Regions from separate parts of the Cryobacterium serini genome, predicted to be linked through region 3. Evidence: predicted binding sites of a transcription regulator. Region 3 holds the regulator's gene; each other region holds the start of a gene.

The links. Region 3 encodes LexA, which represses DNA repair genes until DNA is damaged. Its sites were predicted from a motif close to TCGAACANNTGTTCGA; they were not measured.
Region 1: E3T51_RS00660 (HNH endonuclease signature motif containing protein) is a predicted target of LexA. The motif match lies at 2,382-2,397, and genes of this name have one in related genera.
Region 2: E3T51_RS13250 (Rv2578c family radical SAM protein) is a predicted target of LexA. The motif match lies at 2,100-2,115, and genes of this name have one in related genera.

The regions. Positions count from the first base shown of each region.
Region 1 is NZ_SOHN01000003.1:130,227-134,374, reverse strand. Features, by position in the region: gene E3T51_RS00665 (acylphosphatase) at 34-363, opposite strand; gene E3T51_RS16635 (hypothetical protein) at 383-520, shown strand; gene E3T51_RS00660 (HNH endonuclease signature motif containing protein) at 545-2,317, opposite strand; gene rraA (ribonuclease E activity regulator RraA) at 2,492-2,959, shown strand; gene E3T51_RS00650 (PepSY domain-containing protein) at 3,020-3,604, opposite strand; gene E3T51_RS00645 (RNA-binding protein) at 3,764-4,148, opposite strand, start outside.
Region 2 is NZ_SOHN01000016.1:268,152-272,299, reverse strand. Features, by position in the region: gene E3T51_RS13255 (sensor histidine kinase) at 1-728, opposite strand, end outside; gene E3T51_RS13250 (Rv2578c family radical SAM protein) at 886-2,091, opposite strand; gene E3T51_RS13245 (fibronectin type III domain-containing protein) at 2,421-4,148, opposite strand, start outside.
Region 3 is NZ_SOHN01000010.1:32,116-36,263, forward strand. Features, by position in the region: gene E3T51_RS08350 (histidinol-phosphate transaminase) at 1-956, opposite strand, end outside; gene E3T51_RS08355 (LysM peptidoglycan-binding domain-containing protein) at 987-1,412, opposite strand; gene lexA (transcriptional repressor LexA) at 1,704-2,414, shown strand; gene metE (5-methyltetrahydropteroyltriglutamate--homocysteine S-methyltransferase) at 2,497-4,148, opposite strand, start outside.

The DNA of each region.
Region 1 (4,148 bases), on a different contig from region 3:
CAACGCTACGCCAGCCCCGGACGGCCCCCGACCTTAGTCGGTGATCTGAAAGTCATTTTCGCCGATCGCGGCAACGTCACTCACCTCAAGCGCGGTCACGACGGCGTAGCGCGGTCCACATTCAAGCCAGTGCAACATGCGCGAAACGGATGCCTCCCGCCCCTCGATTTCGAGTTCCACCGACCCGTCCGGCCGATTGCGAGCGTAACCGCCGAGCCCAAGCTGCTGGGCCTCGGCTCGAGCGTGAAACCGAAATCCCACGCCCTGCACCTCACCGCGGGCGAGCACTCGTTTGCGAATCACTCCACCATTGTGCGCCGAGTGGTGCCGCAGCGCGAGTCTCGAGTTGGGCGTCGTGCTCACGTTCTAACCGTGGACGAGCTTGTCGCCGCGGGCCCTCGTGGTCAGCCTGAGCTGGCTCGCGGCCGGATTCGTCTCTCTGATCGTGCTCACGCTGATCGTGCTCACGCGCGACTTTCGCCGACTTTCGCCGACCGACGCCGACCGACGCCGACGCTGATGCTCGACCGCAAGGAGTAGCAGGTTAGAACGGTTGCGGGTTGGGGTCGTCGGTGTTCCAGGCGGTGTTCCAGGCGGTGTTACACGGGTTGTTCAGGGGTTCGTCTGGTGGGGTGGGCGGGACTGGCGCCCGCGGTGGCGTTTCGGTTTGTTGCAGGTGGGGGCTGATGCGCGTGACGGGGTCGGTGGCGTAGTGTTTGCCGGCGGGGCTAATCCAGTGGAGGGTGCCGTCGGGATCGGGGATTGCTTTCCAGTCGCTGAAGTGCTTCAGGTTGTGGTTGGCCGGGCAGAGAAAATGCAGGTTGGTCGCGGTGGTCGGTCCACCGAATTGTTTATCGACGGTGTGGTCGAGGTCGCTGTGGCCGGCGGAGCGGTTGCAGCCGGGGAACCGGCAGGTTCCATCCCGTAGCCGGAGGTATTTCTTCAAGGCCGTCGGTACCCGGAACGGTGTGCTGCTGACGTCGAGGACGATGCCGGTGTGCGGGTGGGTGAGGATGCGCAGAAAACTGGTCGCGGTGCCGGCCAGCTTGCGGGCGGTCTCCGGGTCGATCGGCCCGTACCCTTCCAGCTCGCCGGGTTCGTCACTGTGACCCATCAGGGTGAGCACCGGCACGGTCACGTTGACGTTCGCGGTGAGTCCGGCACCAAGTCCGCTGCCGGTGACGCCCTGCTGGAGGAGGTCGACGGCGACATCCGCTCGCAACTGGCTGAGGGTGCGGGGTTCATCGGGGCCTTGCAGGCTGAGGGCGGTGTCGGTGACGCGGGTGTAGATACCCTGCAGGTCCTCGCCGGCGGCACGCAACCAGAGCGTGGCCATGCCGTCTTTATCCGGGTAGAACATGACGTTGCGGTCGGCTAGGCATTTCGTCCGGCGAACGGTGATGCTGTCGGGGTGGAACCGTTCCCGCAGTTTGCGGGCTTTGCCGTCGAACTGCGCCGCAGTGAGCTGGCGAGCGTGCGGCAGCAGCACTGCTTCCAGGTCGGTCTGCGCGGGCTGGGGGACGGAGTCGAGTTGGTCGAGTAGTTGGCGGGCGTGCCGGAGGGAGATCTGCCCGGTGCGAAGAGCGTCGAGGGTGCGGGGGCGGGATTCGACCAGCACTCGACTCTCGTGCAGGAGGCCGGAGGCGGTTCCGGCGGGGATGCGCAGCGCACACGCCATCTCCGCGACCAGCCCTTGTTGGGCGGCGAAGGTGGCGTCCCAGTCGTGCTCGTGGTTGGGTCCGGCCTGCGGGCGGCCGGTCTCGGCGGTGTTGGTGGTGTAATCCCAGGCCTCGGTGAGGGCTTCGGCTTTGCTGGCCTGCGCCCAGGCAATGATCTTTTCGAAGTAGAGGACGCGGTCGACGAACTGCGCCTGGCGCCGCTGAAACGGGCTCAAGCCCGCAGCCGGGTCCTCGGCGGCGGGGCTGCCGTCGGTCTGGAGATAATCGGCCGCGAGGTAATCGGCCGGGAGGAAATTGGCCGCGAGGTAGTCGGTATAGAGGAACTCCTCGCGGAAGTCCTCGTCGAACAGGTGCTCGGGCGGTACCGCGGCGAATACCTCGGAAAGATCGAGGCCGGCCGGGATGGTCGGGCCGTCAACGAACAGCTGACCCTGACCAGCGGCCGTTCGTGCGTTAGCTTCTTCTGCGTCGGCTGCTTCTTCAGCCTCCCAGGCCGTGCGACATTCCTCCCGGAAGGCATCAATCCACACGTGGTCTTCGTCGGAGAACGCCCACCGTTCGAACTCGCTATCGGTCAGCATCGCCAGAAAACGATCACTCACACCGTGCTGCTGGGGAGTGTCGCCGCTTTGGCTCATAGAATAAGTGTACCAATATCAAAGATAAAAGTCGAAATATTCTCCGATGTATTGGGATTTTCATGCGAAGACGCATTCGAGCAACGAGAGGCACTTTTTGGAAGGTCGGCGGCAGTCCGATCCAGTGCAGCGTGGCGGGGCCTACTCTGGAGGCAACGAAATCCTGGAGGAACAATGACCGTATTGACCGCTGAGCTGTACGACGAGCGTGGCGACGAGCTGCAATCCGTACCCCTGCAGTTTCAGACGATCGGCGGACGAGCCCAGTTCAGCGGCCCGATCCGCACCGTCACCTGCTTTGAAGATAACGCGCTGCTCAAGTCGATCCTGTCCACGCCGGGTCATGGGGCAGTGCTCGTCATCGACGGCGGCGGCTCACTCAACTCGGCACTGATGGGCGACATGATCGCCGACCTCGCCATAGCGAACGGCTGGTCCGGCGCGATCATCAACGGTGCTGTGCGTGACCGCATCGCGATCGGCGCCCTTGACCTTGGGGTGAAAGCCCTCGGCAGCAACCCGCGCAAGAGTTCCAAGACCGGGGCCGGCACAGCGGATACCGTCGTTGAGATCGCTGGCGTCGTCTTCACTCCCGGGCGCACCGTCTACTGCGACGAAGACGGCATTCTGGTCGAGCGCTAACAACGTTAAACGCGTGAGGCGTTGAGCGAATTCGCTCAACGCCTCACGCGAAAACGGGACTTACTGCTGCACGTCGTCGATGCTGACGACGACGAAGTTGGCGTCGAGGTCGACGTCGCGGTCGCTGCCGTCATCGAGGGTGATCTCAACCTCGTAGAGGTGGTCCCAGTCGGTGTCCCGGTCGAAGTCGGTCACCCGACCGCTGCCGATCGCAGCGAGGGCTGCGGCCTCCGCGCTGGCACGCTCGCTGGCGGCCTGGTCGACGGCACTCGAGTCGGCTTGGGCGCTGGGGGTGACGCTCGGCGCGGATGAATTGCCGCTGTTGCTGGAATTGTTGGAGTCGTCAGTGTCGAATTCGCTAACCCACACCACGTCGAATGCATCGTTGAGCTCAACGTCGACGGTCGTGCCGTCGTCGAGACGCACCTCAAGGTCATAGGCGCTTCCGCCGTCGTCATTGCGTTCGGCCTTGGTCACGGTACCGGGGCCGACCTCGGCCACGGCTGCGTTGCTCGCACGGTCGAGGGTTTCGCCGGTGAGTGGGCCGTCATTGTCGTTGTCACTCACGGCGAGGGCAATGCCAGCGCCAGCGAGAGCGAGAACTACGCCTGCGGCGGTAGCGATGAGGATATTCTTCTTGTTCATGGTGCAGTGCCTTACGTCGGTGCCCCCAGAAGCCAGAGACCGAACGGCCGTGCCCAAGTTGCTGGGTTCAGCATAAGCGAAGAAATGTACGCCCCTAATGTGCCGGTACAAGCCTCAGTAAATTCCCGGGTAGATCATCACAACACTGGCAACCCGCGCTCAGACGCGATTCAACGCATCCGTTGCAGCAAACTGTTCGAGCACGGCCCGCACCTGAATGGATGCCTCGGTGCGCCCAGAACGCACGTTCGGGATGCGCAGGACCGGAAGCTCGCTCGGCGTCGGAAAATTCGTGTACGCGTCGCGCATGAATTGGTCGAGGCGCTCGCCCAGCTTGGAATCCTCGGTCCACGTCCGCGGAAGTCGGGCCGGCTCGCTGAGCGGATCGAACCCGAGCAGGGCTATGCGCGTGACGGATGCTGTTGTTGCGTCTGAGCCGTCATCGGGCAGCGGGCGAGCCATGCGCACCCCGGCGAAGACCACTCCGGTGCCGAGCAGCAGCCAGGCGATGGGAAGGATCGCCTGCATGCTGACTTCACCGCCG
Region 2 (4,148 bases), on a different contig from region 3:
GTGAGCCAGTTGGTGTCGTGCAGGGTGGTCAGGGTGTAGTTGAGGCTCGCGGTGAGGCCCGGCGAGAGCGGCCCGGGCTCGGCGAGCGACAGCGCCACGAGCTGAGCCACCGTCGTGTCGTTGAGCAGGGCGATGGCACGGGTATCGAGGGCGTCACGCAACTGCCGGTTGGCGCCGTCTTGCACTGCGCGGTGGATCGCGGGCTGGGCGGCGTTGCTCGCGCGACGGTCGATTCCGGCGAGCACCATTGCACCGACGAGCACAAGGTAGGTGCACAGGGTGAACAGGTCGGGCCGGTACGGCACGGTGGTGGTCAGGATAGCGAGGAAGGCGGCGGCCTCGGCGAGGATGAAGGCGGCAGTGCTCCAGAGCACGCCGCCGACGGCGGTTATTCCGGCGCCGCCGACCATGATGAGCGCCATCTTGGGCATAGCAACGAGAAACATATTCGACGCGGGAAATACGTTCGGAACGCTGAGCACTGTCGTCGTGAAGATGTAGACGCCGAGGGTTCCCACGACAAGATAGGCGATCGCGAATGCAATGCGGCGATGCCGGGTGAAGAGCACGAGCAGGGCGCCCATAGCAACGACGACCGCGACTGTCACCCAGAGTTCGGGACTGTTCAGGCTAAGGATCGCAACCGACACGGCTGCCGCCATGAGACAGGTCAGCGCAAACCAGTGCGCGGCCCGCGCGAGGGCGCGCGTGAGCGTCAGCTGGACCAAGTGGCCCGGTAACCCTAAAGACATATTTCCCCCGGGTCAAGTATGCCACCGGGGGTGGGTGGGCATGGTTGGCGGCATCCGCTCGCCGGGCCCACCTTATGGCCCCGGGCCCAGTTTCTAAACGGGGCCCATGGACGGGGCCCGTCCATAACAAACGTCAGAACAGCGTCGGCGCCAGATCGGGCGGGAGCTCGGCGGCGATCAGCGACCGGGAGCCCTGCGCGCTCTCGGCCCACCTTATGGCCATGGGCCCAGTTTCTAAACTGGGCCGATGGACGGGGGCCGGGCCCCGTCCGCTTGACGCGGACGGCACAGGGGACGGGGCCGGTAGGCGAGAGGGGGACGCGGGCATCCGCTCGGGAGAGGCCGGAAGGGCGCTCGACCGCAGGCCCCCGGTGGCCGGGTCGACGATTCCACGCTCCAAGCCGTGCGCGCGAATGAGGGGTTTGATGCGGGCCGCGAGCCAGGTGCGGTACTCCTTGGGCGCGTATTGGCCGCCCGCGTAGAGCTCAAGGTAGCGACCGACCAGCTCCGGATGCTCGCGCGCGAGCCACAGCAGGTACCAGTCCTTGACGGCGGGCTTGAGATTGAGTCCCGAGTAGAGCACGCTCGTGGCGCCGGCAGCCTTAGCCCGCCGCAGGGCCTCGTCGAGGTGAGCGCGGGTGTCGGTGAGAAAGGGCAAAATCGGCATAAGAAAGACGCCGCAGTCGAGACCGCGTTCGCGCACCGCCGTGACCGTGGCGAGGCGCGCCGTGGTGGTGGGGGTTCCGGGCTCGACCGACTGCTGCAACTCGTCATCGTAAATTGCGATCGACATGGCCAGGTCCACCGGAACGTGTTCGCTGGCCTCCACGAGCAGGTCGAGGTCGCGGCGCAGCAGCGTGCCCTTGGTGAGAATGGAGATGGGCGTCTTGCTGTCGGCGAGGGCCGCAATAATGCCGGGCATGAGGCGGTAGCGCCCCTCCGCGCGTTGGTAGGGGTCGGTGTTGGTGCCAAGGGCCACGGGATGCCGGCCCCACGTCGGCTTGGCGAGTTCTTTTCTCAAGATCTCAGCCACGTTGACCTTCACGATGATCTCGCTGTCAAAATCTTTGCCGGCATCGAGGTCAAGGTACTGGTGCGTGGTGCGCGCAAAGCAATAGGTGCAGGCGTGCGAACAGCCGCGGTAAGGGTTGATCGTGTAGCCAAACGGCATCGCGCTCTGGCCGGGAACGTGATTGAGCGCCGATTTGCAGAGGATCTCGTGGAACGTGATTCCCGCGAACTCGGGCGTCTGCACACTGCGCACCAGGTTGTTCAGGCGGGCAAGTCCCGGCAGTGCGCCGACCTGTTCAGTTTGTAATTCTTGTGAGCTCCACCGCATGCATCTAGTCGAACACAGGTACTAGTCAAATGCAAGCACTGCGCAATAAACCCGGAGTGAAGCGGATGCCGGCGGCCGCACCGCGCGCACTGCCTCCTCGCGGCACTCGTTCGGGAAGCGGGCACCCGATGCTCAGAGTGCCACGAGTTGTAAGGGGTGCCGCGAGGCGCGGGCAACGAGGCGCGGGCAGGATCGGGGCGGGTCGCGGCATCCGCTTGGGAAGCGGGCACCCCTACTACGGGGTGCCACGAGCGGTGCTGGGAACCACGTGACGTCCCGCTCTGCGGCATCCGTCGGCCAACACTGTGCTGACCGACGGATGCTGTTCCCTAGCGCATCAGACCAGCCTGCCCGCGGCGACGCCCGAGGGTCATAGCGGCAGCGCCGAGGGCGATGAACAGACCGGCGAGCAGCGTAAACGGCAGCGGGTCGATACCAGTGTCGGATAGGGCCTTCGCCGCCGGGACGATCGCGGCCGTCTGTGCCGGTTTCGTGGCGGGGGGTGTGGCCGCCGGCACCGTGGCGGCAGCAATAGTCACGGTCGACCACCCGATAATGTCGCCGGCCGCGTCGCTGATCGCGATGCGGTGCGCTCCGACCAGCGACGCGGGAACCGTCACCGTTATGGTTCCCGTGGCCGAGGCGGTCTGCCACGACGTCCCGATCGGCGTCGACAGGAACCAGGCGTAGTACTGCTCGCCGGCGTCGAGTCCGCTGATTGTGACCGATTCACCCTGAGTGAGTTCGAGCGTGTCCGGAACGATCGCATTCTCTATGTCCTCACTGAGGTCGTCCTCAGCGGGGGTCGCCGGCAGCGTGCGTACCGCAGCGGAATCCGCCGAGTAGGCGCTACTGCCCACGCCGTTCGTTGCCTGCACGGTTGCCGTGTATTTGGTGGCTGCCAGCAAGCCGGCGAACGTCGCGGTCGTGGTGGCAGCATCCGTTGTCTTCTCGGCAATTAGCTCGCTGCCATGAAAAGCGCGCACGGTGTATCCGGTCAGTGCAGAGCCGCCGGTGCCAGCAGGAACCGACCACGTGACGCTGGCTTCAGTCGCCGAGAGCGCGGTGACGTTCGGTGCCGCTGGAACGTCGGGGGTCGTCGGCGGAATGGTGACGGCGGCAGAGAGAGCGGATGCCGCTGATGAACCGACCGCGTTGGCAGCAGCGATATCAACCGTGTAGGCGATTCCCCGTGCGAGGCCGACGAAGGTGACCGTGGTCGCCGTCGTGGTCTTCGTCTCGACCAGCACGCTGCCGTTGAAGAGCCGCACTGTGTATCCGGTTAGGTCAGCGCCGCCGTTGTTCGGGACTGTCCAGGAGGCGGTGATCTTTGAAACGGATGCCTGCTCCAGCGATGGCGCACTCGTAATGTCGGGCACGGTCGCCTTCGTCGTAACCGCCGCAGAGCGATCGGAGGCGAGCCCCGCGCCGACGGAGTTCGCGGCGAACACCTCGACCGTGTACGCAGTAACCCGAGTGAGACCCGAGAAAGTGACGGACAGGTCGCCCGTTGTTTTCGTACTGACCAGCGTCGGGCCCTGGAACAGCTTCACGGTGTAGCTCGTGACCGCGGTTCCACCGTTGTCAGTCGGAGCCGTCCAGGCCACGGCAATCTCGGTGGCCGAGGGAGCAGTCGCGGTCGGCGCGGCGGGGACGCCGGGGATCGTCACCGGGATGGTGAGGGCGGCGGAGGCAGCGGAGGCTGCTGCCGCACCGATGGCGTTCGACGCCGAGACGTCGGCCGTGTAGGCGATTCCCCGTGCGAGGCCGGCAAAGGTGACCGTGGTCGCCGTCGGGGTCTTCGTCTCGACCAGCGTGCTGCCGTTGAACAGCCGCACGGTGTAGCCCGTGAGTTCAGCGCCGCCATCGTTCGGCGCCGCCCAGCTGACGGTGATCTTAGAAACGGATGCCTCCCCCAGCGTCGGCGCTGTCGTCGCGTCGGGCACGGTGGCCTTCGTTGTTACCGCCGCTGAACGGTCAGAGGCAGGGCTGCTACCGACCGCGTTGGTCGCGCTGACCGCGACAGTGTAGGCCGTGGCCCGAGTGAGGCCGGTGAA
Region 3 (4,148 bases):
GTCTCCTGCGGGTCGGCCACTCCTCCAAACAGCACGAAGTTACTCCAGCTTCGGTGCGGAAAATAGCCCAGGCGGGCAAGCTCAACCACAAGTCGGTCGCGCTGCCCCCGAATCTCGTCGACCATGGCGAGCATCTCGCCGCTGTGCGCCAGGGCGGCGTTCGCAGCGGCCTGAGTCAGAGCCGAGAGGTGGTACGGCAGACGCACCAGGCGCAGGGCATCCGTTACCGCGGGATCGGCAGCCAGGTAGCCGACCCGGGCACCGGCAAAGGCGAAGGCTTTGCTCATGGTGCGCGAAATGAGAAGCCTTTCCCGACCGGGCAGCAGGGTGATCGCACTCGGGGTGCCAGCGGGTGCGAATTCGGCGTAGGCCTCGTCAACGACGACGATGCCGTCGGTCGCGTCGTAGACGGCGGCGATGGTCTCGAGCGAGAGCGGGGTGCCGGTGGGGTTGTTCGGGGAGCAGAGAAAAACAACGTCGGGGTTGATTCGCGTGACCTCGCTGACGGCGGTGACCGGCGAGAGCTCGAAGTCGGCGTCACGCGTGCCCGGAATCCAGGTGGTGTCAGTACCCGACGCGAGAATCGAGTACATCGAGTATGTCGGGGCAAAGCCGAGCAGGCTGCGCCCCGGCCCGCCGAAAGCTTGAAGCACCTGCTGAAGCACTTCGTTCGACCCGTTCGCCGCCCAGATATTGTCGGCGGTGAGCCCCGCACCGAGGTACCCGGCCAGCGCCTCGCGCAGGGCCGTAAACTCACGGTCGGGATACCGGTTTACCGAATGGATGGCTTCGGCCAGGCCAGCGAGGATGTCGCGCGCCACCGAGTCGGGAATGGGGTGAGTGTTCTCGTTGACGTTCAGCGCCACCGGAACGTGCAATTGCGGAGCACCGTATGGGGTGAGGCCGTGCAGATTGGTGCGGAGCGGAAGATCTTCGAGACTGGTCACCCTCTCCATGCTACGGCCCTGGGCCGCGGCCGATACCTTTTAGGAGTCGGCGGGGATTTCCAGACGCTGGCCCGGCTGCAAAGTTTCAACCGACAGGGCGTTGAGTCGTTTGATGTCGGCCACCACGTCGCGAGGGTCGGCTGCCGGCGAGATCTCTTCGGCAAGGTCCCACAGGGTCTGGCCGGGTTCGACCGTGATGAACCGGGCGGAACCGACGTCGGTTGGCGAGTACGCCAGGGTCGTAACGATTCCTGAGTCGGTCGTATACGACATGAGGTCGATGCCCGTGGCGGAGTCCACCGCACCGGCCGCACCGCCGTTGATGGCCAAAGACATGGCGCCGATCACCAGCGGGACGGTCGCGAGAGTTGTGAAAACAAGGCGGCCTCGGCGGGTGAGGCGAAGACGCGGTGTGGGCGTGAGGGCTGCCGGTACGGGAAGTGCTGGTGCACATACTGTGGTCATGTCAAACCTCCAAGGTAGGCGGGCTGCGAGTCTCGTATCCGGCCCTCGGCCGGGAGGGCCAGATACGAAACTATATTCCGAATATAACTTCGAACAATCGAACATGCAAGCTTTTTTTCGTCTCAGCCCGGAATTTGGCGCAACACACTCGAATAAGTGTTTGTTTCAGGGCGTGGAACTGGATAAACTTTCGATAGAACAATTGCTTGATTTACACTCAACCAGACACCACCGACATTCCCGCGTGACACGGTTTCGGGCCAAGCGGGACCTACTCCAGGAGGGCACATCGTGACACAAGACACCAGTGGTACCCGCGATAAGGGCGGCACTCGGCGCCGCAAGAGTTTGAGCCAACGCCAGCTCGCTATTCTCGACGTGATTCAGCGCTCGGTGAGTTCGCGCGGTTACCCGCCGAGCATGCGGGAAATCGGCGATGCGGTCGGTCTTGCCTCTCTGTCGAGCGTGACCCACCAACTCAACCAACTCGAACTCAGCGGTTACCTGCGCCGCGATCCAAATCGCCCGCGTGCCCTCGAAGTCCTCATCGAGATTCAACGTGCCCCCGAAGACGTCGGCACCGGCACCGGCGACCAGGATAGCTTTCACCCGGGAGTCCAGGTCGGCGACGCTGCGATGGTGCCCCTGGTCGGTCGCATCGCCGCGGGCATTCCGATCACGGCCGACCAGCAGATAGACGAGATCTTCCCGCTTCCCCGCCAGCTCGTGGGACAGGGAGAGCTGTTCATGCTCAAGGTCGTGGGTGAGTCCATGATCGACGCCGCCATCTGCGACGGCGACTGGGTCGTCGTTCGCCAGCAGAAGACCGCAGAGAACGGCGAGATCGTCGCAGCCATGCTCGACAACGAGGCCACGGTGAAGGTCTTGCGCAAGCGCGATGGTCACACCTGGCTACTGCCGCGCAACAGCAACTTCGAACCGATCGTCGGCGACTTTGCCGACATCCTCGGCAAGGTCGTCGCGGTGCTGCGCTCGGTTTAGGCCTCGCCCTGATCGATATCGCACGACACGGGCCCGGCCACCAAGCGGTGGTCGGGCCCGTTTTCTCAGTGCGTCGGTCGTATCAGGCGCTCACGTGGGCGCTCAGGCGTTCGCGCACCAGCCGCGTGGCGGCGAGCATATTCTGCAGCGACTGCACGGTTTCTTCGTAGCCACGCGTCTTGAGGCCGCAATCCGGGTTCACCCAGACCTGTCGTTCGGGAATCGATTCCAGGGCGGTGTCGAGCAGGGTCGTCAGTTCCTCTATGCTCGGCACCCGGGGTGAATGGATGTCATAGATCCCGGCGCCGATTCCGTGGTCGAACCCGCCGGCCTCGATCTCTTGCACGACCTCCATCCGGGAACGGGCCGCCTCGATACTCGTGACGTCTGCGTCCAGGTTGCGGATGGCTTCGATGACGACGCCGAACTCCGAGTAGCAGAGGTGGGTGTGAATCTGGGTCGCATCCGCTACACCGGCCGTGGCGAGACGGAATGAGCCGACCGACCAATCCAGGTAGTCTGCGTGGTCCTTCTTCTTCAGCGGCAACAATTCGCGCAGGGCCGGTTCGTCGACCTGAACGATCTTGATGCCCGCAGCCTCCAAATCAACGATTTCATCGCGCAGGGCCAGTGCCACCTGGCGGGCGGTCTCGCCCAGCGGCTGGTCATCGCGCACAAAGGACCAGGCAAGGATCGTCACCGGTCCGGTGAGCATGCCCTTGACCGGCTTCGCCGTCAGGCTCTGCGTGTACACCGACCAGTCCACGGTGATCGGGGCCGGGCGCGCTACGTCGCCCCACAGAATGGATGGCCGCGTGCAGCGGCTGCCGTAGGACTGCACCCAGCCGTTCTCGGTCACGGCAAACCCATCCAGGTTTTCGGCGAAATACTGCACCATGTCATTGCGTTCGGGTTCTCCGTGCACGAGCACGTCGAGCCCGATCTCCTCCTGCAGCGCCACGACCCGACGGATCTCGGCGCGCATCAGGGAACGATATTCGTCGGCGGCTATGGTTCCCTTGAGAAACTGGGCGCGTGTTCGGCGTATGTCGCCGGTCTGCGGGAACGATCCGATCGTCGTCGTCGGCAACGGCGGCAGCTGCAACGCCGTATCCTGCGCGCTCAGACGATCAGCGTAAGCGCCGCGGCTGAAGTCGGCGTCGGTGAGCGCCGCAGCACGGTGCCGTACGACGCCATCGCGCACGCCAGGGGCACTGTGCCGCGCAGCCAGCGCCGCCGCGGCGTCGGCCAACGACCCCGCGATAGCGGCCCGTCCCTTGACGAGCCCCTGCGCGAGGGTAGCGACCTGCCCGACTTTCTGGTCGGCAAAGGCCAGCCAGCTCGCCAACGAGCCCGGAAGCGACGTTTCATCGAGCACATCGTGCGGCACGTGCAGCAGGGACGTCGACGTGGACACGGCCACGGAAGGGGACAGTCCGCGCACGCTCTCAGCGGTTTCATACGCGCCGGCCAAGTCGCCACGCCAGATGTTGTGGCCGTCGATTACCCCGGCGACGAGGGTCTTGCCGGCCAGCCCCGGTACCGCCTGCGGCAGAGTTCCCCGCACCAGGTCGAGACCGATTGCTTCAACGGCTGTGGCGGCGAGAACGGGCAGGGCATCATCGAGGCTGCCATAGGGCGCCGCAACGAACAGAGCCGGCCGCACGGTCAACCGACCCAGCAGCCCATAAACGGATGCGACAGCCGCCAGTGTCTCGGCGCGCGGCACATCAA